DNA from 3 places in the Superficieibacter sp. HKU1 genome. Region 3 is predicted to be linked to each of the others. Evidence: predicted binding sites of a transcription regulator. Region 3 holds the regulator's gene; each other region holds the start of a gene.
What was found. The regulator LexA, encoded in region 3, represses DNA repair genes until DNA is damaged. The targets are predictions, from matches to a motif close to TNCTGTATGTACATACAGNA.
Positions count from the first base shown of each region.

Region 1 (7,786 bases), 2.1 Mb from region 3:
TACGGTGCCTGAGGGGACGGCGCGCTTGCGCTTAACGCTGACGGCGGCGCACGAAACCGATGATATCACCCGCTTACTGGAGGTGCTGGATGCCGCCAGTTGATAAACAGGCGGTGGCTGCCGCCTTTGGTCGCGCTGCGTCGGTCTATTTGCAGCATGACGATCTTCAGCGTCAGAGCGCCGCCGCGCTGCTGGCCGGGCTTCTTACACGTGCTTTCCCGCGCGTACTGGATGCCGGATGTGGGCCGGGCGGGATGAGCCGTTACTGGCGCGAGCAGGGCAGCCACGTCACCGCACTGGATCTGTCGCCGCAGATGCTGGGCGAAGCACAACGTCAGGACGCCGCGCATCACTACCTGCTGGCGGATATTGAAGCCATTCCGCTGGCAGACGCGCAGTTCGATCTTGTCTGGAGCAACCTGGCCGTACAGTGGTGTGAAAATTTACAGGCTGCGCTCCGCCAGCTTTACCGCATAACCCAGCCTGGCGGCCAGGTAGCATTCACCACCCTGATGGCCGGATCGCTCCCCGAAGTCGCGCAGGCGTGGCAGGCGGTGGATGGGCGGGCGCACGTTAACCGCTTTTTACCTCCTGAGGCTATCCATCACGCGCTGTCCGGCTGGCGCTATCGCTCTTACGAGCAGTCAATCAGCCTGCGCTTTCCCGATGCGCTTAGCGCCATGCGCTCGCTGAAAGGAACCGGCGCCACGCATTTGCATGAAGGGCGGACGCCTCGCCCGCTGACCCGCAGCCAGTTGCGCCAGCTTCAGCTGGCATGGCCACAGCAGCAGGGACATTGCCCGCTGACCTATCATCTTTTTGCAGGAATTATTGAACGTGACTAACCGTTTTTTTGTCACCGGCACCGACACTGAAGTCGGCAAAACCGTCGCCAGCTGCGCGCTGCTCCAGGCCGCCAGCCGCCAGGGACTCATTACTGCGGGCTATAAGCCGGTTGCCTCAGGCAGCGAGTCCACCGCCGAAGGGCTGCGCAACAGCGATGCGCTGGCGCTTCAGCGCAACAGCAGCCTGCCGCTGGGCTATCATCAGGTTAACCCGTATACTTTCGCTGAGCCGACCTCGCCGCATATTGTCAGCGCCGATGATAAACGCCCCATCGACGCGGCGGTACTCTCAGCGGGCCTGAGGCAGCTTGAGGCGCTGGCGGAATGGGTGCTGGTGGAAGGCGCCGGGGGCTGGTTTACGCCGCTTTCTCCGACCCTCACTTTTGCCGACTGGGTAATCACGGAAAAACTGCCGGTGATCCTGGTGGTAGGCATCAAACTGGGCTGCATTAACCATGCCATGCTCACCGCGCAGGCCGTTCAGCAGGCCGGATTAACGCTTGCAGGCTGGGTGGCGAATGACATCACGCCGCCCGGCCGTCGTCATCAGGAATATCTCGCCACGCTCAGGCGGGTATTACCCGCGCCCATGTTAGGCGAGATCCCATGGATCGAAGACGCTGTGGAAGCGTCCGATTCCGGTCAGTATCTCGATCTTAGCCTCCTGGCATTGGGGTCATCCACTGAGAGAGTAGCTGCTGGTCAAGCTGGTTAACCTGTCCCTGCGCGACGTTGCGGCCCTGATGGAGTAGCAAGAAGCAATCTGAAACGTGATGGATAAACGACAAATGCTGCTCTGCCAGCAGGATAGTTAACCCCAGTTCGCGTTTCAGACGCAGGATAATCTCGCCCAGCTTGTGTAAAAAAGCCTGACCCGCGCCGCGCGTCGGCTCATCCAGGATCAACAGGCGAGGGCGGCTGACCAGCGCGTTCGCCAGCGCCAGCTGGTACTGATTCTCGCCTGACAGCGTTGCCGCTTTCACCTGACGCAGAGCGCTAAGCTCCGGAAACAGATCGTAAATCCCGCTGTTCACCGCGCCGTCGCCGCTGGCGGCGCGGGCGATATGCACATTCTCCTCTACCGTCAACTGCGAAAAAATTCGCCTTTCCTGCGGCACATAGCCGATCCCCAGCGCGATCCGGTTTGGCGCAGACAGCGGCAGCAAATCGCAGGGCGGGGCATCGTTGCCATGCCAGAAAATAGTGCCACTCTCGATCGGCACGATGCCGGTGATGCAGTTAATGAGTGTGGTCTTGCCCATCCCCGGTAGCCCGACGACGCTGGTACATTTTCCCGGCTGGAGTTCAAGCGTAATATTCCACAGCGTGTGCTGGCTTCCATAAAATTGATTTACAGCGCGCAGACTCAACATCGGTAGCTCCTCAATTCAGTTCGTGCGTTTCGACCATGAGATACTGCAAAAGGCTTGCCAGAGACTGTGGTCGTCCCGAAAAAGGCACTTATTTCGGATAGCGCTGAGCAAGCGGAGGAAAATAATGCGCATTTGGTCAGAGGCATGCACTTTGTCGGTGCCAGCGGCAGAGTATAGTGGTGCAATGACCGGCGGTGCGACGATCCCTTCCCAGCGTGCTTAAGCTGATTAAAGACAAAAAATAGTGGGAAATATTTTTTATGATCGCGTTTTGCCAGCGGCTTCGTTTTTTGCCAGAGAGCGGTGGCTAAGGGCTGGAGTGAGTTATCCACTATTCCTGTGGATAACCTTGTGTATTAGAGTTAGAAAAGACGTGGTAAACGAGAGAATACGCGGCCTGCGAATGAATTGACGGCAAACGCGTCTTTTATGATATATTATTTATATTCAACGAGTTAGATAAAAGCAACTGCTGCAAGAAAAGTGTCATCTGCTGCCATAAAATCGTCATGACATTGCTTGACAAAGTTAAAAAGCGAAATTTTCTGGGGATAACCTCTTTCAGCTGGCATTTTCGCTGCCGGGCGCTACGCTTTTGCTGATGTTTGTGGGGACAATAAGGCGGTATTTTACGCTTACTGTTTTTTTATCCAGTATAAACTGTTGGCAAAATCGCCACCTACGGGTAAAATTATGCCCCTGCCCGCTTATTCCTTTCAGGTAGCCATTAATGAGTAAACCGTTAAAACTGAATTCCGCATTCCGTCCATCTGGCGATCAGCCGGAGGCGATTCGTCGTCTGAAAGAAGGTCTTGAAGATGGCCTGGCCCATCAGACGCTTCTTGGCGTAACGGGGTCAGGGAAGACGTTTACCATCGCCAATGTTATCGCCGATCTCCAGCGTCCGACCATGGTGCTGGCACCGAATAAAACCCTGGCAGCACAGCTGTATGGCGAAATGAAGGAATTCTTTCCTGATAATGCCGTGGAGTATTTCGTCTCCTACTACGACTATTATCAGCCGGAAGCCTACGTTCCCAGTTCAGATACGTTTATTGAGAAAGACGCGTCGGTTAACGAACACATTGAACAGATGCGTCTGTCGGCGACTAAAGCGCTGCTGGAGCGTCGTGACGTGGTGGTGGTGGCCTCCGTATCGGCCATTTACGGCCTGGGCGATCCGGACCTGTATCTGAAAATGATGCTTCACCTGACCATCGGCATGATCATTAACCAGCGTGATATTCTGCGTCGTCTGGCGGAGTTACAGTACACCCGTAACGATCAGGCGTTCCAGCGCGGGACGTTTCGCGTGCGGGGTGAGGTCATCGATATCTTTCCGGCGGAATCGGACGACGTGGCGCTGCGTGTCGAGCTGTTTGACGAAGAAGTGGAACGTCTGTCGCTGTTCGATCCGCTTACCGGGCATATTGAATCGACAATCCAGCGTTTTACCGTCTATCCCAAAACGCACTACGTGACGCCGCGCGAGCGTATTGTGCAGGCAATGGAAGACATTAAAGGCGAACTGGCCGACCGGCGCAGGACGCTGATGGCCAACAATAAGCTATTAGAAGAGCAGCGTATCACCCAGCGCACGCAGTTCGATCTCGAAATGATGAACGAGCTGGGCTACTGCTCAGGTATCGAGAACTACTCGCGCTACCTTTCCGGTCGTGGGCCGGGTGAAGCGCCGCCGACCCTGTTTGACTATCTGCCCGCTGATGGTCTGCTGGTGGTGGACGAATCCCACGTTACCATCCCACAAATTGGGGGGATGTATCGCGGCGACCGGGCGCGTAAAGAGACCCTGGTCGAGTACGGTTTCCGCCTGCCTTCCGCGCTGGATAACCGTCCGATGAAATTTGAAGAGTTTGAGGCGCTGGCCCCACAAACCATCTACGTCTCTGCGACGCCGGGCAAATACGAGCTGGAAAAATCCGGCGATGAAATCGTAGACCAGGTCGTGCGTCCTACCGGTCTGCTGGACCCGATTATTGAAGTGCGTCCGGTAGCTACGCAGGTGGATGATTTGCTCTCTGAAATTCGCAAACGTGTAGCCATTAACGAGCGCGTGCTGGCCACCACGCTGACCAAGCGGATGGCAGAAGATCTCACCGAATATCTGGACGAGCACGGGGAGCGGGTGCGCTACCTTCACTCAGACATCGACACCGTCGAACGTATGGAGATTATCCGCGACCTGCGCCTCGGCAAATTTGATGTACTGGTCGGGATCAACCTGCTGCGAGAAGGGCTCGATATGCCTGAGGTGTCGCTGGTCGCCATCCTCGACGCAGACAAAGAGGGCTTCCTGCGTTCGGAAAGGTCGCTGATCCAGACTATCGGGCGTGCGGCGCGTAACATCAACGGTAAAGCGATCCTTTACGGCGATAAAATCACCCCGTCGATGGAAAAAGCCATCAGCGAAACCGAGCGTCGTCGCGAGAAACAGCAGCAGTACAATGAAGAACACGGCATCGTGCCGCAGGGTCTGAACAAGAAAGTGGTCGATATTCTGGCGCTGGGTGAAAACATTGCGAAGACTAAAGCCAAAGGCCGTGGTAAAGCGCGTCACCCGGTGGAGGAAGATGCAGCAATGCCGCTGACGCCGAAAGCACTGCAGCAAAAAATTCACGAGCTGGAAGCGAAGATGATGCAGCACGCCAGAGATCTGGAGTTTGAGGAAGCCGCGCAGGTTCGCGACCAGCTACACCAGTTGCGCGATCTGTTTATTGCCGCCTCGTAGGCCGGATAAGGCGAAGCCACCATCCGGCATTATGGGACACCGGGGCTAAACGTATTACCCGCGTAACGGTCTGAATGTCACCCAGGCCCGCGCGCCCGGCTGCGACTGGCGATTGTGCAAAAAGAACTGTGCGTCGTGCAGCTGGGCAATACGCGTAACAATGCTTAACCCAAGGCCAATACCGCCATACCGGCTGTCCATTCGCACAAACGCCTTGCTCAGCTCGCCGCTTTTCGACTCGTCAATCCCCGGACCTTCGTCTTCAACCACCAGCCCAGGCTCGTTGCCGGCCTCAATCTTTACGGCGATCACCGAGCCGACAGGGCTGTAACGATAGGCATTTTCCACCAGATTTCTGAGCAGCACGCGCAACAGCGTGGCGTCGCCCAACACCGCGACCGGGCTTTCTACCGGCAATGTCAGATACTGATGACGCTGCGAGAGCATCGTTTCAAGCTCACCCTGAAGCGGCAGCACCACATCGTGGTAGAGATTAACCTGCTGATAGCTCCCGGCAGAAAAGGATTGTCCCACCCGTGCAAGCTGCAGAAGCTGGGCAATACTGGTGGTCATTTGATCGAGGCGTTGCAAAAGCGGTTCAACATTGGCCGTGCCCGCCCGACCAATCAACTCAAGGTGCAGACGTAAACCTGCCAGCGGCGTACGCAGTTCGTGGGCGACGTCGGCGGTAAACAGCCGCTCGCGCTCAAGCGTCACGGTAAGCCGCGAAACCAGCTGGTTGATGGCGGAGGTCACGGCTTCCACTTCGCTGACGGAGGCATTAACAGCAATCGGCTCAAGATTATCGGGCGTGCGGGTACCCAGTTCACGCTGCAATTCCGCCAGCGGCCGGGTGATCTTTTTTACCGCGTGGTAACTGATTACCAGCGCCAGGCCAATAATCAGCAGGCTCGGTACCAGCAGACTGGCAACCGCTTCACGCACCTCGTGCTCAATATGCTTGCTGTTATTGTGATTATGGATCGCGCTCTCAACCAGCAACTGGATCTGTTCTTTACTCTCATGCCACAGCCAAAAAACGCTGAAAACCTGACACACCACAAGGATTACGCCGATGGTGAGCAGCAGCTGGCTGCGCATCGTGGTTTTTCGTCCCTTAAAAATGACCATTATTTATCGGGTCCCACCATCATATAGCCGAAGCCGCGCACCGTGCGAATACGCGTTTTGCCGATCTTTTCACGTAAATTATGAATATGTACCTCCAGCGTATTGGTCGAGGGTTCGTTTTCCCAGCTATAAATATCGTTGTAAAGAATTTCACGATGTACCGGGCTACCCGCTTTCAGCATCAGCCTTGAGAGAAGGGCATACTCTTTCGGCGTAAGCTCCAGCAATTGTCCTTCCAGCCAGACCTGACGGCGGGTGACATTGAGCGTCAGATTGTCGATCGTCAGTTCGCTGTCACCCTGGTTATGATGGCGGCGCAGCAGCGCGCGGATGCGCGCATTTAACTCATCCAGCGCAAAAGGCTTGATTAAATAATCGTCCGCCCCGGTATCCAGCCCGGCGATGCGATCGCCGACGGTATCGCGCGCGGTGAGGATCAGTACCGGCTGGGTGAACTTATCGCGTCGCAGACTGGACAACAGCTGTAAGCCGTCCTGATCGGGCAAGCCCAGATCCAGCACCACCAGGCTGTAATGAGCGTTGGCCAGGCAAATTTTTGCATCGTGGGCGGTTGCCACGCCATCGCAGACATATCCTTCGTTTTGCATGGCAAGAATCAATCCCTGTAACAGTAAAGCATCATCCTCAATAACTAATATTTTCACTTAGTTAGCTCCTTTACATGACAATAAAATATCATCTTTTCCCTGATAGACCTGCGTAGCGACGCCCACCATCCCAAGCATAGTGGAGAAAAGATTATCCTGTGAGTACGCCTGAGTGTCAGCCCTTTTTTGCAGGCACTGCTGGCTCACGTGATAGCGTTTCTGATAATCATCGGAGAGCCACATCAGCATCGGAATATGGGTTTGCATCTGTGGGGCGATTGACCAGGGCAGCCCATGTAAATAGACCCCGTCTTCCCCCAGTGATTCGCCGTGATCCGACAGATATACCAGGCTGGTGGTAAACCTGTCCTGCTTGCTTCGTAGCAGCGCAATCGCTTTATCGACGACATAATCCACATACAAAATCGTGTTATCGTACGTATTGACCAGCTGCTCCTGACTACAGGTTTGAATCTCATTCGTATCGCAGGTCGGGGTAAATTTCCGGAACTGTGGCGGATAACGGTTGTAATAGGTGGGGCCGTGGCTGCCTATCGTGTGCAGAACAATCACGCCATCCCCCTGAAGCGTATCGATATAATGGCTTAAACCCTCGAACAATACGTCATCGTAGCATTCGCCGTTAATACACTGCCCCGGCAGTTTCAGACGCGTCATATCCTGGGTTGGCACCCGCTCGCAGGCTCCTTTACACCCGCCGTCATTTTCGTTCCACAGGACCTTTATTCCGGCGCGCTGAATAACGTCCAGCAGGCCTTCCTGATGGTGTGCCAGTTGCGCGTCATAATGCTGGCGCGGCATATCAGAGAACATGCAGGGAACGGACACGGCAGTTGCGGTGCCGCAGGAGGTGGTGTGCGGGAAATAGATAACGTTATCGTTCTTCAGGCGCGGATTGGTCTCCCGCGCGTAGCCGCCGAGGGAAAAGTTTGCCGCGCGGGACGTTTCGCCGACGATGAGGATTGTCAGGTTTTTACGCGGACCCTGCGCTATTTGCGGCGCCTGACGGGCATCTTCGCCAATCCGCACCAGCGGTAAATTATCCATGCGGTTATGGAT
Region 1 is NZ_CP119754.1:1,649,613-1,657,398, forward strand. It holds gene bioF (8-amino-7-oxononanoate synthase) at 1-103, shown strand, start outside; gene bioC (malonyl-ACP O-methyltransferase BioC) at 90-845, shown strand; gene bioD (dethiobiotin synthase) at 838-1,560, shown strand; gene P0H77_RS07955 (ATP-binding cassette domain-containing protein) at 1,502-2,218, opposite strand; gene uvrB (excinuclease ABC subunit UvrB) at 2,949-4,967, shown strand; gene pmrB (two-component system sensor histidine kinase PmrB) at 5,022-6,098, opposite strand; gene pmrA (two-component system response regulator PmrA) at 6,098-6,763, opposite strand; gene eptA (phosphoethanolamine transferase EptA) at 6,764-7,786, opposite strand, start outside.
Region 1: uvrB (excinuclease ABC subunit UvrB) is a predicted target of LexA. The motif match lies at 2,855-2,874, and genes of this name have one in related genera.

Region 2 (7,786 bases), 130 kb from region 3:
CGCAGGCCGAAAGAGATGGTGATGCAGTCAAAGATGTTGTCCGGGAAAGGCAGCGCTTCGGCATTGGCCTGAACGTATTCAACGTTGCCCACGACACCAAGATTACGCAGCTTCTCACGTCCCATCTTCAGCATAGAATCGTTAATATCTGCCAGCACGACGCGACCGGTGTCGCCGACGAGACGAGAAAATTTTGCCGTCAGATCGCCGGTACCCCCCGCCAGATCCAGCACGGTTTGCCCGCGACGCACACCGCTACAATCGATGGTATAACGCTTCCATAGGCGATGAATGCCGAACGACATCAGATCGTTCATGACATCGTATTTTGCGGCAACGGAATGGAATACATGCGCCACCATGTCAGCTTTCTGCGCGCTGGCGACAGTCTGAAAACCAAAATGCGTCGTATCCTGAGAATTCTCGTCCATCTTAAGGCCTGCTTATCAAGAAATTGTTCGTAAAGTGTAACAGATCAAGAACGTTTACCCTATGACTCAACCGCCGCGAGAGAAGGAGTTTAGATCATGACCCCCCGGAGTTTTGCGCAGAGAATTCGCGCTCGTCATCGGCTTCCGCTCCTGAGCGTAGTCGAAATTCTTCATCCTGGGCGGTAGCCTGTTCGGCTAATTCCGGATTAATCTCGCGCTTGATCTCCACGCCAAGGCCGCGAAAAGCTTCCGCCTGCGACAATACATTACCACGCCCGGAGGTCAGTTTTTTCATCGCCTGCCGATAGTTGTCCTGCGCTTTATCGAGGCTTTGCCCCACCGACGACATATCGTCAACGAACAGGCGCATTTTGTCGTACAGGCGGCTGGCACGCTCGGCAATATGCTGTGCGTTGCGGCTTTGATGCTCGTAACGCCACAGATTGGAAATGGTGCGCAACGCCACCAGTAGCGTGGTCGGACTGACCAGCATGATATTGTTTTTCAGCGCTTCGGTAATCAGCTCCGGCTGGCGATCGAGTGCCAGCAAAAATGCCGGTTCAACGGGGATAAACATCAATACATAGTCGAGACTGCGCAGCCCCGGCAACTGCTGATAATCTTTACGCCCCAGCAGGCGGATATGATTGCGCACCGAGGCGATGTGTTCCTGAAGAGCGGCCTCGCGGGTGTACTCTTCTTCGGCATTGAAGTAACGCTCATAGGCCACCAGCGTCATTTTGGCATCAACCACCACGTCTTTGCCCTGCGGCAGGCGGACGATCACGTCCGGCTGCATCCGCGAACGGGTGTCGGTTTCGATACTTACCTGGGTTTCATATTCATGGCCTTCACGCAGCCCGGAGGCTTCCAGTACGCGGGTCAGTACCACTTCTCCCCAGTTGCCCTGCGCTTTGTTGTCGCCTTTCAGGGCGCGCGTGAGGTTGAGGGCTTCCTGCGCCATTTGCGCATTAAGCTGCTGGAGGTTACGGATTTCATGCGCCAGGGTGTGCCTTTCCCGCGCCTCCTGGCCAAAACTGTCCTGCACCTGGCGGCGAAAACCGTCAAGCTGCTCGCGCAACGGCGTCAGCAGGCCGTGCAGGCTCTGACGATTTTGCTCATCCACCCGGCGGTTGCTGTGCTCGAAAATGCGGTTGGCGAGATTTTCAAATTGCTCGTTAAGCCGCTGCTCGCTGTTGATCATCTGGCGGGTTTTGTCCTGAGACGCTTCAAGGCGAGTCGTTACTTCGCGCAGGTCGGCTTCCAGCGAGGTGTTGATTTCCCGCAGGCTACGCAGCTCGTTATTCAGCAGTTCGCACTCGTTGCGCCAGTGGCTGTGCTGAGCAAGCTGCTGCTTTGCGGCGCTCAGTTCGCCAAAAACCTCCCGCTGCTCCGCAAGAATCTCGGCCTGCTGCTGCGCGGCACGATAGCTTGCCGCCAGCCAACCGACGACGATCCCCGCCAGCATCAGCAGTACGCTGATAATGATTGCGCTGTCCATTCACCCTCCCGCATAACTCATTCACCCTGCAAAATACGGCTTTGCTGTATAAACGTCCAGTTTAAAAGGTTTTTCTGCGAGGCGTTACGCAAAAAGAAAGGACCGAACAGGTCGGCCCTTCAGATCGCTGGCAAAGAGGCTGGTCAGGAGAAACGCCGGGATTGGGTTCCCGGAGGGAGGCCCAACCCGGTGGTCGTCCCGATATCAACGGACGGTTTGTCAGAGAAGACGGCGGGCGGCTTCAACCACAATTTTCACGGCGTGGCTCTCGGTTTGTTTCATGGTTTCCGCATTCGGAATTTCCTGCTGGGTGCGGTTAACGATCACGCCAGCAACCATCCCGGCACGCAGACCCTGACTGGAGCACATGGTCAGCAGCGTCGCCGATTCCATTTCGTAGTTCATCACGCCCATGGACTGCCACTCTTCCATTGAACCTTTGAAACGGCTCACCACGCGCCCTGAATGCGTATCGTAACGCTCCTGGCCAGGGTAGAAGGTGTCGGAAGACGCGGTCACGCCAATGTGAGTGGTCGCGCCGACCGCTTTCGCCGCTTCCACCAGCGCGGTGGTACAGGCGAAATCAGCTACTGCCGGATATTCCATCGGCGCGAAGTGCAGGCTGGCACCGTCCAGACGCACGGAAGCCGTGGTCACCAGCACGTCGCCAACGTTGATATGGGACTGGATCGCGCCGGTGGTACCCACGCGCAGGAAAGTACGAATGCCGAGCTGTGCCAGTTCTTCGACGGCAATAGACGTAGAAGGTCCGCCGATACCGGTCGAACATACAATAACTGCTTTACCGTCGAGTTCAGCGCGCCAGGAGGTAAATTCACGATGAGATGCCAGCTTGACCGGCTTATCCATCAGCGCGGCGATCTTTTCCACACGTTCTGGATCGCCAGGGACGATAGCCAGCGTAGCCCCTTGTAGGTCGTTTTTGGTGAGGCCGAGATGAAAAACATCAGACTTGGACATAAAAAGACTCCTCTGTGGGTCGGTTTGTCAGAAGAAGCAAAAAGGTACTTTACAGAAGTGATCGAGACTATTTTGTGACCATAGTCACTTGCACAGAAACTTATTGCAGTTAATTTCCATAAAATAGTGACATGAATCACATAAATAAACCTAATGCTTTGGTCAGATGCCATCGCGAATCGGCATCCGACGCGGTGAATTGTTAACGTGGGGTCTATAGTTAACTCTGCGCTAATACTGGGTACGGAGAATGCCATGACGACTGATAATCAACCGGGTTTCGCACCCGCGGCCTCACCCCATGCTTCCACCATCGTTCGCACGCCTGAAGACGCGATTGCAACCGGTGAAACCACCATCCCGACACAGGGCGAGCATATGCCCGCTTATCACGCCAGGCCAAAAGACGCGGAAGGTGAGCTGCCTGTCATTATCGTAGTGCAGGAAATTTTCGGCGTACATGAGCACATTCGCGATTTATGTCGTCGGCTGGCGCTGGAAGGCTATCTGGCTGTCGCGCCGGAACTCTATTTCCGTCAGGGCGATCCTAATGCTTATGACGATGTCGGCACGCTGTTAAAAGAGCTGGTGGCTAACGTGCCGGACGCGCAGGTGCTGGCCGATCTCGACCATGTCGCGAACTGGGCTGCACGTAACGGCGGCGACGCCCATCGTCTTGCCATCACCGGTTTTTGCTGGGGCGGACGTATTGCCTGGCTGTATGCCGCGCATAATCCTCAGCTTAAAGCTGCGGTGGCGTGGTATGGCAAAGTGGTTGGCGATCGGACGTTAAAATCGCCGAAACATCCTGTGGATGTGGCAACCGAGCTAAGCGCGCCGGTGCTGGGGCTGTATGGCGCTCAGGACAACAGTATTCCTCAGGAAAGCCTGGAGAAAATGCGTCATGCGCTGCGGGATGCCACTGCGACGGCAGAAATTATTGTCTATCCGGAAGCCGGGCACGCGTTTAATGCGGATTATCGTCCGAGTTACCATGAGGCCTCGGCGAAAGATGGCTGGCAGAAAATGCTGGCATGGTTTGCCCGCTATGTGGGTAAGAAAGCGGAATAATGAGGGGAGTGGCAAACCTGTTTTGCTGTTTTGTTCGCCGTTTTGCCGGGTAGCGGCTTCGCCTTACCCGGCGATCCGCCGTCAACGCCGTACCGTCAGGCAGAGATCCCACAGCATTTTTTATATTTTTTGCCGCTGCCACAGGGACAGGGATCGTTACGATTCACCTTCCCCGCGTTGACCGTTTTCTCCTGCGCCAGCACGCGCATGATCGCCTGTGGCGGATAGCCGTTGGTGACCAGATCCTTCATGATGTTCATGTTGCGCGTAATATGGCGAAAAAAATGTTCATACCCTGCGCACAGGTAGTTATGGCCAGGATGCCCGGAAGGCGAGACGGCAAAGCGATGTTTAGGACAGCCACCGTGGCAAACAAAGCGATAGTCGCACTTTCGACAGTCGGCGGTCAGCGTCTCCCGCTTTGCCCGACCAAAAGTAATGGCCTGCTCGCTGTTATTCATCTCTTTAATGCTTTTCTGATGAATATTGCCCAGCATATGCTCAGGGTAGACATAGTGGTCGCAGTTATAGAGATCGCCGTTAGATTCCAGGGCGAAAGCATGGCCGCAGTTTTCAGAAAACACGCACAGCACCGGCGGCTGGCCGCACCAGGCCGAGAGCGCCACATCAAACATCTGCACGTAGACATTCCCGACATCGCGCCGCACCCAGATATCAAAGATCTGGTTAAGGAATTCGCCGTACTGCCACGAGGGCACGGTCCACGGTGCCAGCGTTGCCGCGCTCTCGCCGGGCATCACCAGATTAAGTACCGATGAGGCTTCAGTACTCATTCGCTCCACCAGCGGGATAAACTGGATATAGCGGGAGCCGGCTGCCAGCAGAAACTCGTACACCTCACGCGCATGACCGACGTTATGCGCGCCCACCACGGTCAGGGTATTAAACTCAACGTGGTATTCTTTAAGCAGCGCCATGCCCGCCATCACCTGCGCGTGGGTGCCTTTGCCTGAACGCGTTACGCGATATTTATCATGCAGATGCGCAGGGCCATCGACGGACAAACCAATCAGAAAATGATGTTCGGCAAAAAACTGCGCCCATTCCGGATTGAGCAAAATGCCGTTGGTTTGCAGGGCATGACTGATTTTTTTGCCGTTAGCGTGCTTCTCGCACAGTTCGACTACCCGGCGGAAAAAGGGCAGCCCGATCATTGTCGGCTCGCCGCCCTGCCAGGCAAAGATCGCCTCGTTACCGCCTTGCGCCTCAATATGCTGACGAATATAGGTTTCCAGCGTCCCGTCTGACATCCGCCAGTTTTTGTTGCGCTCCGGATAAAGCGCCTCTTTTTCAAGATAGAAACAGTACTGGCAATCGATGTTGCATACTGAGCCTGTAGGCTTTGCCATGACGTGGCAACCGCTGATAGACATGCTCACTCATATCCTTATCGTTTAATTAAACGCTTTTGTGAACTGTATAACCTCGCGCCAGCCGCTTCCAGCATTACCTGTAACAGGCTCCTCGATCCAGAAGGGAGAACGCTGTCTCCCGTGGGATCGTATTACTTACCCCTGACGCAACTGCTGCGCCGCTTTGACCATGTTCGCCAGCGCGGCGCGGGTTTCCGGCCAGCCGCGGGTTTTCAGACCGCAGTCCGGGTTTACCCACAGGCGCTCTGCCGGAATACGCTGCGCCGCTTTTTTCAGCAGAGCTTCGATCCACTCCACGCTCGGGACGTTCGGCGAGTGAATGTCATAAACGCCCGGTCCGATTTCGTTCGGGTAGTCGAACTCTTCGAACGATTCCAGCAGTTCCATATCGGAGCGCGAGGTTTCGATGGTGATCACATCGGCATCCAGCGCAGCGATAGAATCCATAATATCGTTAAACTCGCAGTAGCACATATGTGTGTGGATCTGGGTATCGTCCTTCGCCACCGCCGCGTTGATGCGGAAGGCTTCCACGCCCCATTGCAGGTAAGCATCCCAGTCGCTGCGCTTCAACGGCAGACCTTCGCGCAGCGCCGGTTCGTCAATCTGAATAATGCCGATCCCGGCCGCTTCCAGGTCCGCCACTTCGTCACGCAGCGCCAGCGCAATCTGCTTAGCAATGGTTTCACGGCTCACGTCTTCACGCGGGAAAGACCAGCAGAGAATAGTTACCGGGCCGGTCAGCATGCCTTTTACCGGTTTGTCGGTCAGTGACTGCGCGTATTTCGCCCACTCCACGGTGATCGGTTCCGGCCGACTGATGTCACCAATCACGACCGGCGGCTTCACGCAGCGGGAACCGTAGCTCTGCACCCAGCCATTCTGGGTAAAAATGAAACCGTCCAGGTGCTCGCCGAAGTATTCCACCATGTCATTACGCTCGGCTTCACCGTGGACCAGCACGTCGAGACCCAGGCGCTCCTGCTCCACAATCGCCTGCCTGATGTGGCCTGCAATACCGGTGCGGTAGTTGTTCGCATCAAGATTGCCCTTTTTAAAGTCCAGACGCAGGCCGCGGATTTCAGTCGTCTGCGGGAAAGAACCAATGGTGGTGGTCGGCCAGGCGGGTAGATTAAAGCGTGCACGCTGGGCTTCTGCACGGACCGGATAAGCATTCGCGCGCTGGCTGTCCTGGGCGGTAATGGCCGCCAGACGTTTTGCCACCGCCGCGTTATGCACGCGGGTGGAGTGGCGACGGGCCTGAATCGGCGCGCTCCACCAGGCAATGGCAGCGGTATCGCCGCTGTTCAGGGCATCGCGCAGCAGGGCCAGCTCCTCACATTTTTGCAGGGCGAAGGCAAACCAGCTTTTCACTTCCGCATCAAGACGGCTTTCCACGCTCAGGTCAATGGGGCTGTGCAACAGCGAGCAGGACGACGCCACCCACAGTTCACGTTTGCCAACGATCTCTTTAACTTGCGCGTATTTCTCCGTCAGATCGGCGCGCCAGACGTTACGACCGTTAATCAGACCGGCGGACAGTAGCCAGTCAGCAGGCAGACGCTTATGCAGCTCTGCCACCTCGTCCTTGCCGTGGACCAGATCCACATGCAGGCCCTGGACCGGCAGCGCGGTGAGCGTGTCAAGATTGGCGGTAATGCCTTCAAAGTAAGTGGTCAGCAGCAGTTTCACCTGGCCCGCAAGCGTGTTATAGGCCGGTTTAAACGCGTTCAGCCATTCCTGAGGCAGTTCCAGCACCAGCGCCGGTTCGTCAATTTGTACCCACTCAACGCCACGTTTCGCCAGTTCAGCCAGCACCTGCTGGTAGACAGGCAGAATGTCGTTAAGCAGGCTCAGACGGTCGAACGCCTCGCCTTTGACTTTACCCAGCCACAGGTAAGTCACCGGCCCCAGCAGTACCGGCTTCACCTTGTGGCCGAGCGCCAGCGCTTCGTCCACTTCATCCAGCAACTGTGTCCAGGTCAGGGTAAACCGCTGGCCTTTGACGAACTCCGGCACCATGTAGTGATAGTTGGTATTGAACCATTTGGTCATTTCCGCTGCCGCCGCAGGTTCGCCGGTCGGCGCGCGACCGCGACCAATGCGGAACAGGGTATCGATATCGACCGAGCCGTCGTTGTTCTGATGACGAGCCGGCACGTTGCCAAGCAACAGGCTGGTGGTCAGAACATGGTCGTACCAGGCGAAATCGCCCACTGGCAGCAGGTCAATGCCCGCCTGCTTCTGCTGATCCCAGTGACGGGCGCGCAGTTCACGGCCTGACGCCAGCAAATCGTCGCGGGAGGAGTGTCCTGCCCAGTAACTTTCCTGCGCTTTTTTTAGCTCGCGGCGCAGGCCGATGCGGGGAAAACCGAGGGTGTGATTCAAAATTGTCATTATATGCCCCT
Region 2 is NZ_CP119754.1:4,564,550-4,572,335, forward strand. It holds gene ubiE (bifunctional demethylmenaquinone methyltransferase/2-methoxy-6-polyprenyl-1,4-benzoquinol methylase UbiE) at 1-431, opposite strand, end outside; gene rmuC (DNA recombination protein RmuC) at 526-1,932, opposite strand; gene udp (uridine phosphorylase) at 2,152-2,913, opposite strand; gene P0H77_RS21760 (dienelactone hydrolase family protein) at 3,169-3,984, shown strand; gene P0H77_RS21765 (anaerobic sulfatase maturase) at 4,080-5,378, opposite strand; gene metE (5-methyltetrahydropteroyltriglutamate--homocysteine S-methyltransferase) at 5,514-7,775, opposite strand.
Region 2: rmuC (DNA recombination protein RmuC) is a predicted target of LexA. The motif match lies at 1,975-1,994, and genes of this name have one in related genera.

Region 3 (7,786 bases):
TGCTGCTCGTACAAGACTATCATGACCCGCCCTTAAGAGTGAGACAGCCACATAAAACGCCTTCATTTCTGACTTTCAGCAGAACATGATAAAATAGGCTTTTGCCCCCTACCCGAGGACGCTATGGACAAGACCACTTCGCAGGAGATGTTAGCGCAAGCTGAAAAGCTGTGCGTGCAACGCAATGTGCGCCTGACTCCGCAGCGCCTTGAAGTGTTGCGATTAATGAGCCTGCAACAAGGTGCAATCAGCGCCTACGATTTGCTCGACTTGCTGCGCGACAAAGAACCGCAGGCCAAGCCGCCGACGGTATACCGTGCGCTGGAATTTCTGCTCGAGCAGGGTTTTGTCCACAAGGTAGAATCAACCAACAGCTACGTGCTGTGCCACCTCTTCGACCACAACCATACGTCGGCGATGTTTATCTGCGACCGCTGCGGCGTCGTGAAAGAGGAAGGTGCCGATGGCGTGGAAGATATTATGCATGCCCTGGCAGCACGGATGGGATTTGCTTTACGCCACAACGTGATTGAAGCGCACGGGTTATGTGCAGACTGTGCAGAGGTTGAAGCCTGCCGTCATCCTGGCGACTGCCACCACGATCACAGTATTCAGAGTAAGAAAAAGCCGCGCTAGTGTCAGCACGGCTCTTTGTGGGGTGGTACCTCCATGTACCTTCGGGTAGGATCTTCTCAGCCGTTAGCTGAGGTTACAACTACCAGCGGTAATCGTGACGGGTTTCCCAGTCTTTCACTTCGGTTTCCGCCTGATCTTTCTGGTAACCGTAACGCTCCTGGATTTTACCTACCAGCTGGTCACGTTTACCTTCGATGACGGTCATATCGTCATCGGTCAGTTTGCCCCATTGTTCTTTCGCTTTACCTTTGAACTGTTTCCAGTTACCGCCGACTTCGTCTTTATTCATAATTATGTCCTCATTGTTGGGGTACAAATCATTTGAATTCTGTCGTCCAGATTGCATGTCTTTTCTGCTGAACGTAAGAATAAGTGTAGATGAGGATGCTGCACCCTGCGGAGAATTAAGAATATTTAACCCTGAGAAGCGCTACCACTAAGAGAGGGTCTGGCAAAAGGAAGGAACTCTGCGGCACCGACAGCACCGCAGAAATCAGAACAAATTTACAGCCACTCGCCGTTGCGGATCACGCCAACAGCCAGTCCTTCAATAGAGAAGTTTTGCTTACGCAAGTCAACCACGATAGGTGAAAACTCATTATTCTCAGGCAGCAGTTCAACAACATTGCCCTGTTTCTTCAGACGCTTAACAGTCACTTCTTCGTCAATACGCGCGACGACAACCTGGCCGTTACGTACATCCTGCGTTTTATGCACTGCCAGCAAATCGCCGTCCATAATACCGATGTCTTTCATCGACATACCGCTAACGCGCAGCAGAAAATCGGCGTTGGGTTTAAACAGCGACGGGTCGACCTGATAGTGACTTTCAATATGCTGCTGTGCCAGAAGCGGCTCGCCAGCGGCAACGCGGCCAATAAGAGGAATGCCTTCTTCTTCCTGCATTAGCAGGCGAATACCACGCGATGCGCCGGTGACAATCTCAATCACCCCTTTACGCGCCAGCGCTTTAAGATGTTCTTCAGCCGCATTTGGGGAACGGAACCCCAAACGTTGCGCAATTTCCGCACGCGTCGGTGGCATGCCTGTCTGGCTGATGTGATCCCGAATGAGATCGAACACCTCTTGCTGCCTGGCCGTTAACGCTTTCATTCCGCCCCCTGGGTGTATATACAGTTATGCTGTGAGTATATACAGTTAACGGCGATTTTGGAACCACCAATGGCACGAAAAATAAGAGACTTTTTTACTTTTGCGACCTTTAGCGGAAATGCGACCACAATAAGGTCACCCAGGTGATAAGCGCAACGACAATTGCCAGCAGTACTGCCGCCGATCCCATATCTTTGGCACGGCCTGAAAGTTCGTGTCTTTCCGTGCCGATACGGTCCACGACGGCTTCAATTGCACTGTTTAAAATTTCTACGATCATTACCAGCAGCACCGAGCCAATCAGCAGCACGCGGGTGATGGGATCGACATCCAGCCAGCAGGCGATAATGATAGCCACAAGGGCAGCCACGCCTTCCTGACGAAAAGCGGCTTCGTTGATCCATGCCGCACGAAATCCTTTCCAGGAATAACCCGCTGCGTTGATAATCCGGGTTAATCCGGTGGTATTATTGGCCATCAAAAGAACCTTTTAACATTATTAGCGTCAATGATATAACGCGCTTCCTGCGTAAGCTCAGAAAATCTGTTCACTTTCTGATATCCTTGCAGCGCATTTGCATGATTAACCAGAGGCTTCACATCGTTTATGTCCGGCTGGCCACGAATTTACTACAAATTACTGAATTTACCATTAAGTGTCCTGGTAAAGAGCAAGTCTATTCCGGCGGAACCTGCGCAGGAGTTGGGCCTGGATACCTCCCGCCCAATTATGTACGTATTGCCTTACAATTCAAAAGCGGATTTGCTGACGCTGCGCACGCAGTGCCTGGCGCACGATCTTCCCGATCCCATGGAGCCGCTGGAGATCGACGGCACCCTGCTGCCGCGCTACGTCTTTATACATGGCGGCCCGCGTGTATTCACGTATTACACGCCGAAAGAAGAGTCTATCAAACTCTTCCACGACTATCTGGACTTGCACCGCAGCAATCCGGGGCTGGACGTACAGATGGTGCCGGTATCGGTGATGTTTGGACGTTCGCCAGGGCGTGAGAAAGGCGAGGTTAACCCGCCGCTGCGCATGCTCAACGGCATACAAAAGTTTTTTGCCGTTTCCTGGCTGGGGCGCGACAGCTTTGTTCGTTTCTCCCCCTCGGTCTCTCTGCGCCGGATGGCCGACGAGCACGGAACGGATAAGATCATTGCGCAAAAGCTCGCGCGCGTTGCGCGTATGCACTTTGCCCGTCAGCGTCTGGCGGCCGTAGGGCCACGTCTGCCCGCTCGTCAGGATCTGTTTAATAAGCTTCTGGCGTCTAAAGCGATTGCCCGGGCAGTAGAAGACGAAGCGCGCAGCAAAAAAATCTCTCATGAAAAAGCGCAGCAGAATGCCATTGCGCTGATGGAAGAGATTGCCGCTAACTTCTCTTACGAGATGATCCGCCTGACTGACCGTATTCTGGGCTTCACCTGGAACCGTCTGTATCAGGGGATTAACGTGCATAACGCCGAGCGCGTGCGGCAGCTGGCGCATGATGGTCATGAGATTGTCTACGTGCCCTGCCACCGCAGCCATATGGACTATATGCTGCTCTCCTACGTGCTCTATCATCAGGGTCTGGTGCCACCGCATATTGCCGCGGGCATCAACCTGAACTTCTGGCCTGCCGGGCCCATTTTCCGCCGCCTGGGCGCGTTCTTTATTCGCCGTACCTTTAAGGGTAACAAGCTCTATTCGACGGTGTTCCGTGAATATCTCGGTGAACTGTTCAGCCGCGGCTATTCCGTTGAGTATTTTGTCGAAGGTGGCCGCTCACGTACTGGCCGTCTGCTGGATCCAAAAACCGGCACCCTGTCGATGACCATTCAGGCGATGCTGCGCGGCGGGACACGCCCCATCACTCTGGTGCCGATTTATATCGGCTATGAGCACGTGATGGAAGTGGGTACTTACGCCAAAGAACTGCGTGGCGCGACGAAAGAGAAGGAAAACCTGCTGCAGATGATGCGTGGTTTGAGCAAGCTGCGTAATCTCGGTCAGGGCTACGTCAATTTTGGCGAGCCAATGCCGCTGATGACCTACCTGAATCACCATGTGCCCGAGTGGCGTGAATCCATCGATCCAATTGAGGCAGTGCGCCCGGCCTGGCTAACGCCAACCGTTAACCGCATCGCCGCCGATCTGATGGTGCGCATTAACAATGCAGGCGCGGCGAACGCCATGAACCTGTGCTGTACCGCGCTGTTGGCTTCCCGTCAGCGCTCTCTGACCCGTGAGCAACTGACGCAGCAGCTGGATTGCTATCTCGATTTGTTACGTAATGTGCCGTATGCGCCGGATTCTACTGCGCCTGTGGCCACGGCGAACGAACTTATCGAGCATGCACTGCAGATGAATAAGTTCCAGGTCGAGAAAGATACCATCGGCGATATCATCGTTCTGCCGCGAGAGCAGGCGGTCCTGATGACGTATTACCGCAATAACATCACGCATATGCTGATGCTGCCCTCGCTGATTGCCGCCATTGTGACTCAGCATCGGCAGATTTCACGTGACGCCCTGCTGCACCATGTGGAACTACTTTACCCGATGCTGAAAGCCGAACTGTTCCTGCGCTGGGATACCAGTGAAGTGGCGGGGGTGATTGACGCATTGACGGCAGAAATGGCGCGCCAGGGGCTGATTACCTGTGAGGACGCGGAGTTCCGTATCAACCCGGCCCGTGCCCGAACGCTACAACTGCTGGCGGCAGGCGCGCGTGAAACGCTACAGCGCTATGCCATTACCTTCTGGCTGCTCAGTGCTAATCCGTCGATCAACCGTGGCACGCTGGAGAAAGAGAGCCGTACCGTGGCGCAACGTCTGTCCGTGCTGCACGGCATCAACGCGCCGGAGTTCTTCGATAAAGCGGTCTTTAGCTCTCTGGTGCTGACGCTGCGTGATGAAGGCTATATCAGCGATACCGGGGATGCGGAACCGGCAGAAACGATGAAGGTTTATCAGATGCTGGCGGAGTTAATTACCTCGGATGTGCGGTTAACGATTGAGAGCGCGGCACAGGGCGAGTGATAAAAATGCCGGATAGCGGTGATACCACCATCCGGCAAATCCAGGCCAAACGTCATAACCCATTGTAATTTTATCTTTCGTAGGCCGGGTAAGGCGAAGCCGCCACCCGGCAGGTTTATGCGAACGACCAGTAACTTACCGCCAGCCCGACAAACAGCGCCAGTCCGACATAGTTATTATTCATAAATGCCTTAAAACAGGCATCACGTTCACGCTGCATAATCAGCTTCTGCTGATACACAAACAGCGCGCCCGCTACGGCCACCGCCGCGTAGAATGCGCTGCCCAGCCCGTTCAGCCAGCCAATAGCGATCATCAGCGCCAGCACTGCCACCTGTAAAAGTCCAATGATCAACCGATCGTACTGCCCGAAAAGGATCGCCGTTGATTTCACGCCGATCTTCAGATCGTCATCGCGATCGACCATCGCATACTGCGTATCGTAGGCCACCGCCCAGAGAATATTACACAGGAACATCAGCCAGCAGCTCAGCGGCAGCGTTTCGCTGACGGCGGCGAACGCCATCGGGATCGACCAGCCGAAGGCCGCCCCCAGTACTACCTGCGGCAAATGGGTGTAGCGTTTCATAAATGGATACACCCATGCCAGCAGCAGCGCAGCAACGGAAAGCAGGATGGTCATCCGGTTCAGCGTCAATACCAGCAGGAAAGAGCACAGCACCAGCACGACAAACAATATGCGCGCCTCTTTGCCGCTGACGGCCCCGCTGGGTAACGGCCGGTTTGCCGTGCGCTTCACATGGCCATCAATTTTGCGATCGGCATAATCGTTTATCACACAGCCCGCCGCGCGCATCAGCCAGACGCCAGCGACAAAAACGGCCAGGATCCACAGCGGCGGCAGGCCCGGCGTCGCCACCCATAGCGCCCATAGCGTCGGCCACAGCAGCAGCAGCGCGCCAATAGGTTTGTCGGTACGCATCAGGCGATGATATGCCAACAGCTTATTCTGCGTCAGACTCCACTCCATTTCTCTCTTCCTTCTGGTAAATCGGTGATGCCGGTAAAAATAATTCGGTCAATAACAAGGGCTTTCCATTAAGCCGCAGCCGCGAGCGCCGTCCCCACAGATCGTCGCTCATCCCGATCTCGATAAAATCACGGGTCAGGGTTGAGGAAGTAAACAGATAGCGGCCCAGCGGCGTTTTACCCAGTTTTTGCAGCGCCAGCTCAGGACCGTTTAACGTTGATTCCGGCACAACGGTGCGCCCCACCAGCCACGGAACCTCGTCCGCACAAAGCACAATTTCCCGCAGCCAGTAGCGCGTTTCGTACGGCAATAGCGCCTGCTCTTCGGTAATCTCTTCCCGGCCAACAAACGCTTCGCGAAGTAAAGTAATGCTGACCGTCTTCCCCTGCTGTTCAAACCGTTTGGTCATCGAATCTTCCAGCAATAACCACTCTCGCAGTGCGGATTTTAGCGGGGGGATATGATCAAGATAGCGCAGCGCACGCAATTGCGTTAGCGCAGGATGTGACATGCCAGTTTCTCCGGTACATAGCCTGAAAACATTGTAACGCAGAAAAGTGGGATGGGGGGCGGGTTAGATGCAAAAGCGCAACAGATATGTAACACCGGATAGCCGGAAAAAAAGTGCGCCCCGAAGGACGCACCGAAAGGCTAAGCCTAAACATCAGCATTGTGGGGCAACCATCACCCCTTGCCTTTTACACTGCTGATAAAGGTGGAACGCGCTGAAGTTGACCCCAGACGCTCTGCTTCGTTAAGTAATTTCAATGCCTTATCGACATCGCCTTTATCAACAGCCTGTTTAATAGCCTGATTAAAGTAGGCTTCAGTATCATTCAGAACCGGCTCGTTTTTGGCGGCAGGCGCGGCGACCGGTGCGGCGGCTGTTGCGCTATAGGCAGGTGCTGCCGTATTACCGACGGTCACCGAGCCCTGATTTGAGGAACCAAACAGCGGGCCGACCAGTACGCTGGAGCTGCTATTGGTTTTCACTTTCAGTTTCACGACGCCATCGGTGGTGTGACGGGCGACAGGATCGGGAATATCCGGTACCGCATTGCCGATGCCTTTGGCGTAGGCTTTGGCTGGATCCAGCAGCGTGGTGGTTTGCTGGAGATCTTTTTCAGTGGTAAAGACCAGCACGTAAATTTTCTGTTGCCCCAGCGCAGGCGTCAGGCGCATCACCCCTTCAAGACGATCGGCGCTCATCACGCCCGGCTCCTGATAGGTAAAATAGCTGCTGGGGAAAAACGCCGACGGCGTCAGGTTCTGATCGAGGATCAGCACGTTCGGCGCATAGACGCTGCTTTGTTTGTTGACTTCACTGGTCAGCGTTAAGGTCAGCTCGCCGATATTCGCTGGCACGCTATAGGCGACAACCGGACCGGTAATGCCTGCAACGTCAAGGCGTTGCCCAACGGAAGCAATGGTCGAGGTTTGCTGTTTAGACTGATCGACCGGTGTCCACGTGAGCTGCTGCAGGGCAATGGCAGGAATAGCCGGGGCGGCAGCGGTGTTTTGCGGTACGTAGTTGACCTCAGCCAGGCTAACCGCCGGGGCTGCTGCCAGTAACCCCGCCGTCAGGCAGAGTGCAACGAGACTTTTGTTCATTTTCATTGTTATCACCTCAAAGTACCCGGGTGTAGCGGTGGCCAGGCAATAGCGCGCCAACCCTTAAGACGTTGAGGGGCTTGCGCCCCTCTTTATGTCAGATTAATGCGGTATTACCACCAGATTTCCATCTGTGCGCCGAAGGTGAATTCATCATCGTCGCCACGGCTGCTGGAGAACTGGCCGTTACCGGTAGAGTCGCTGATCGCTGAGCGGCCGATATTGCCGTTAGCATCTTTAGCGTAACCCCAGTTTTCATCCCATTTCGCATAGGTTGCGAAGACACGCAGTGCCGGGCGAGACCAGATGCTGTCGCCAGCCTGCCATTGTTGCGCGAGGGTGATTTTGTACTGGCTGTTACGATCGCTGGTTTGCTGTGATTTCACGTTGTCGTAGCCCACTTCCAG
Region 3 is NZ_CP119754.1:4,437,202-4,444,987, forward strand. It holds gene zur (zinc uptake transcriptional repressor Zur) at 124-636, shown strand; gene P0H77_RS21160 (CsbD family protein) at 716-925, opposite strand; gene lexA (transcriptional repressor LexA) at 1,141-1,749, opposite strand; gene P0H77_RS21170 (diacylglycerol kinase) at 1,859-2,227, opposite strand; gene plsB (glycerol-3-phosphate 1-O-acyltransferase PlsB) at 2,357-4,777, shown strand; gene ubiA (4-hydroxybenzoate octaprenyltransferase) at 4,893-5,768, opposite strand; gene ubiC (chorismate lyase) at 5,743-6,279, opposite strand; gene malM (maltose operon protein MalM) at 6,453-7,385, opposite strand; gene P0H77_RS21195 (maltoporin) at 7,493-7,786, opposite strand, start outside.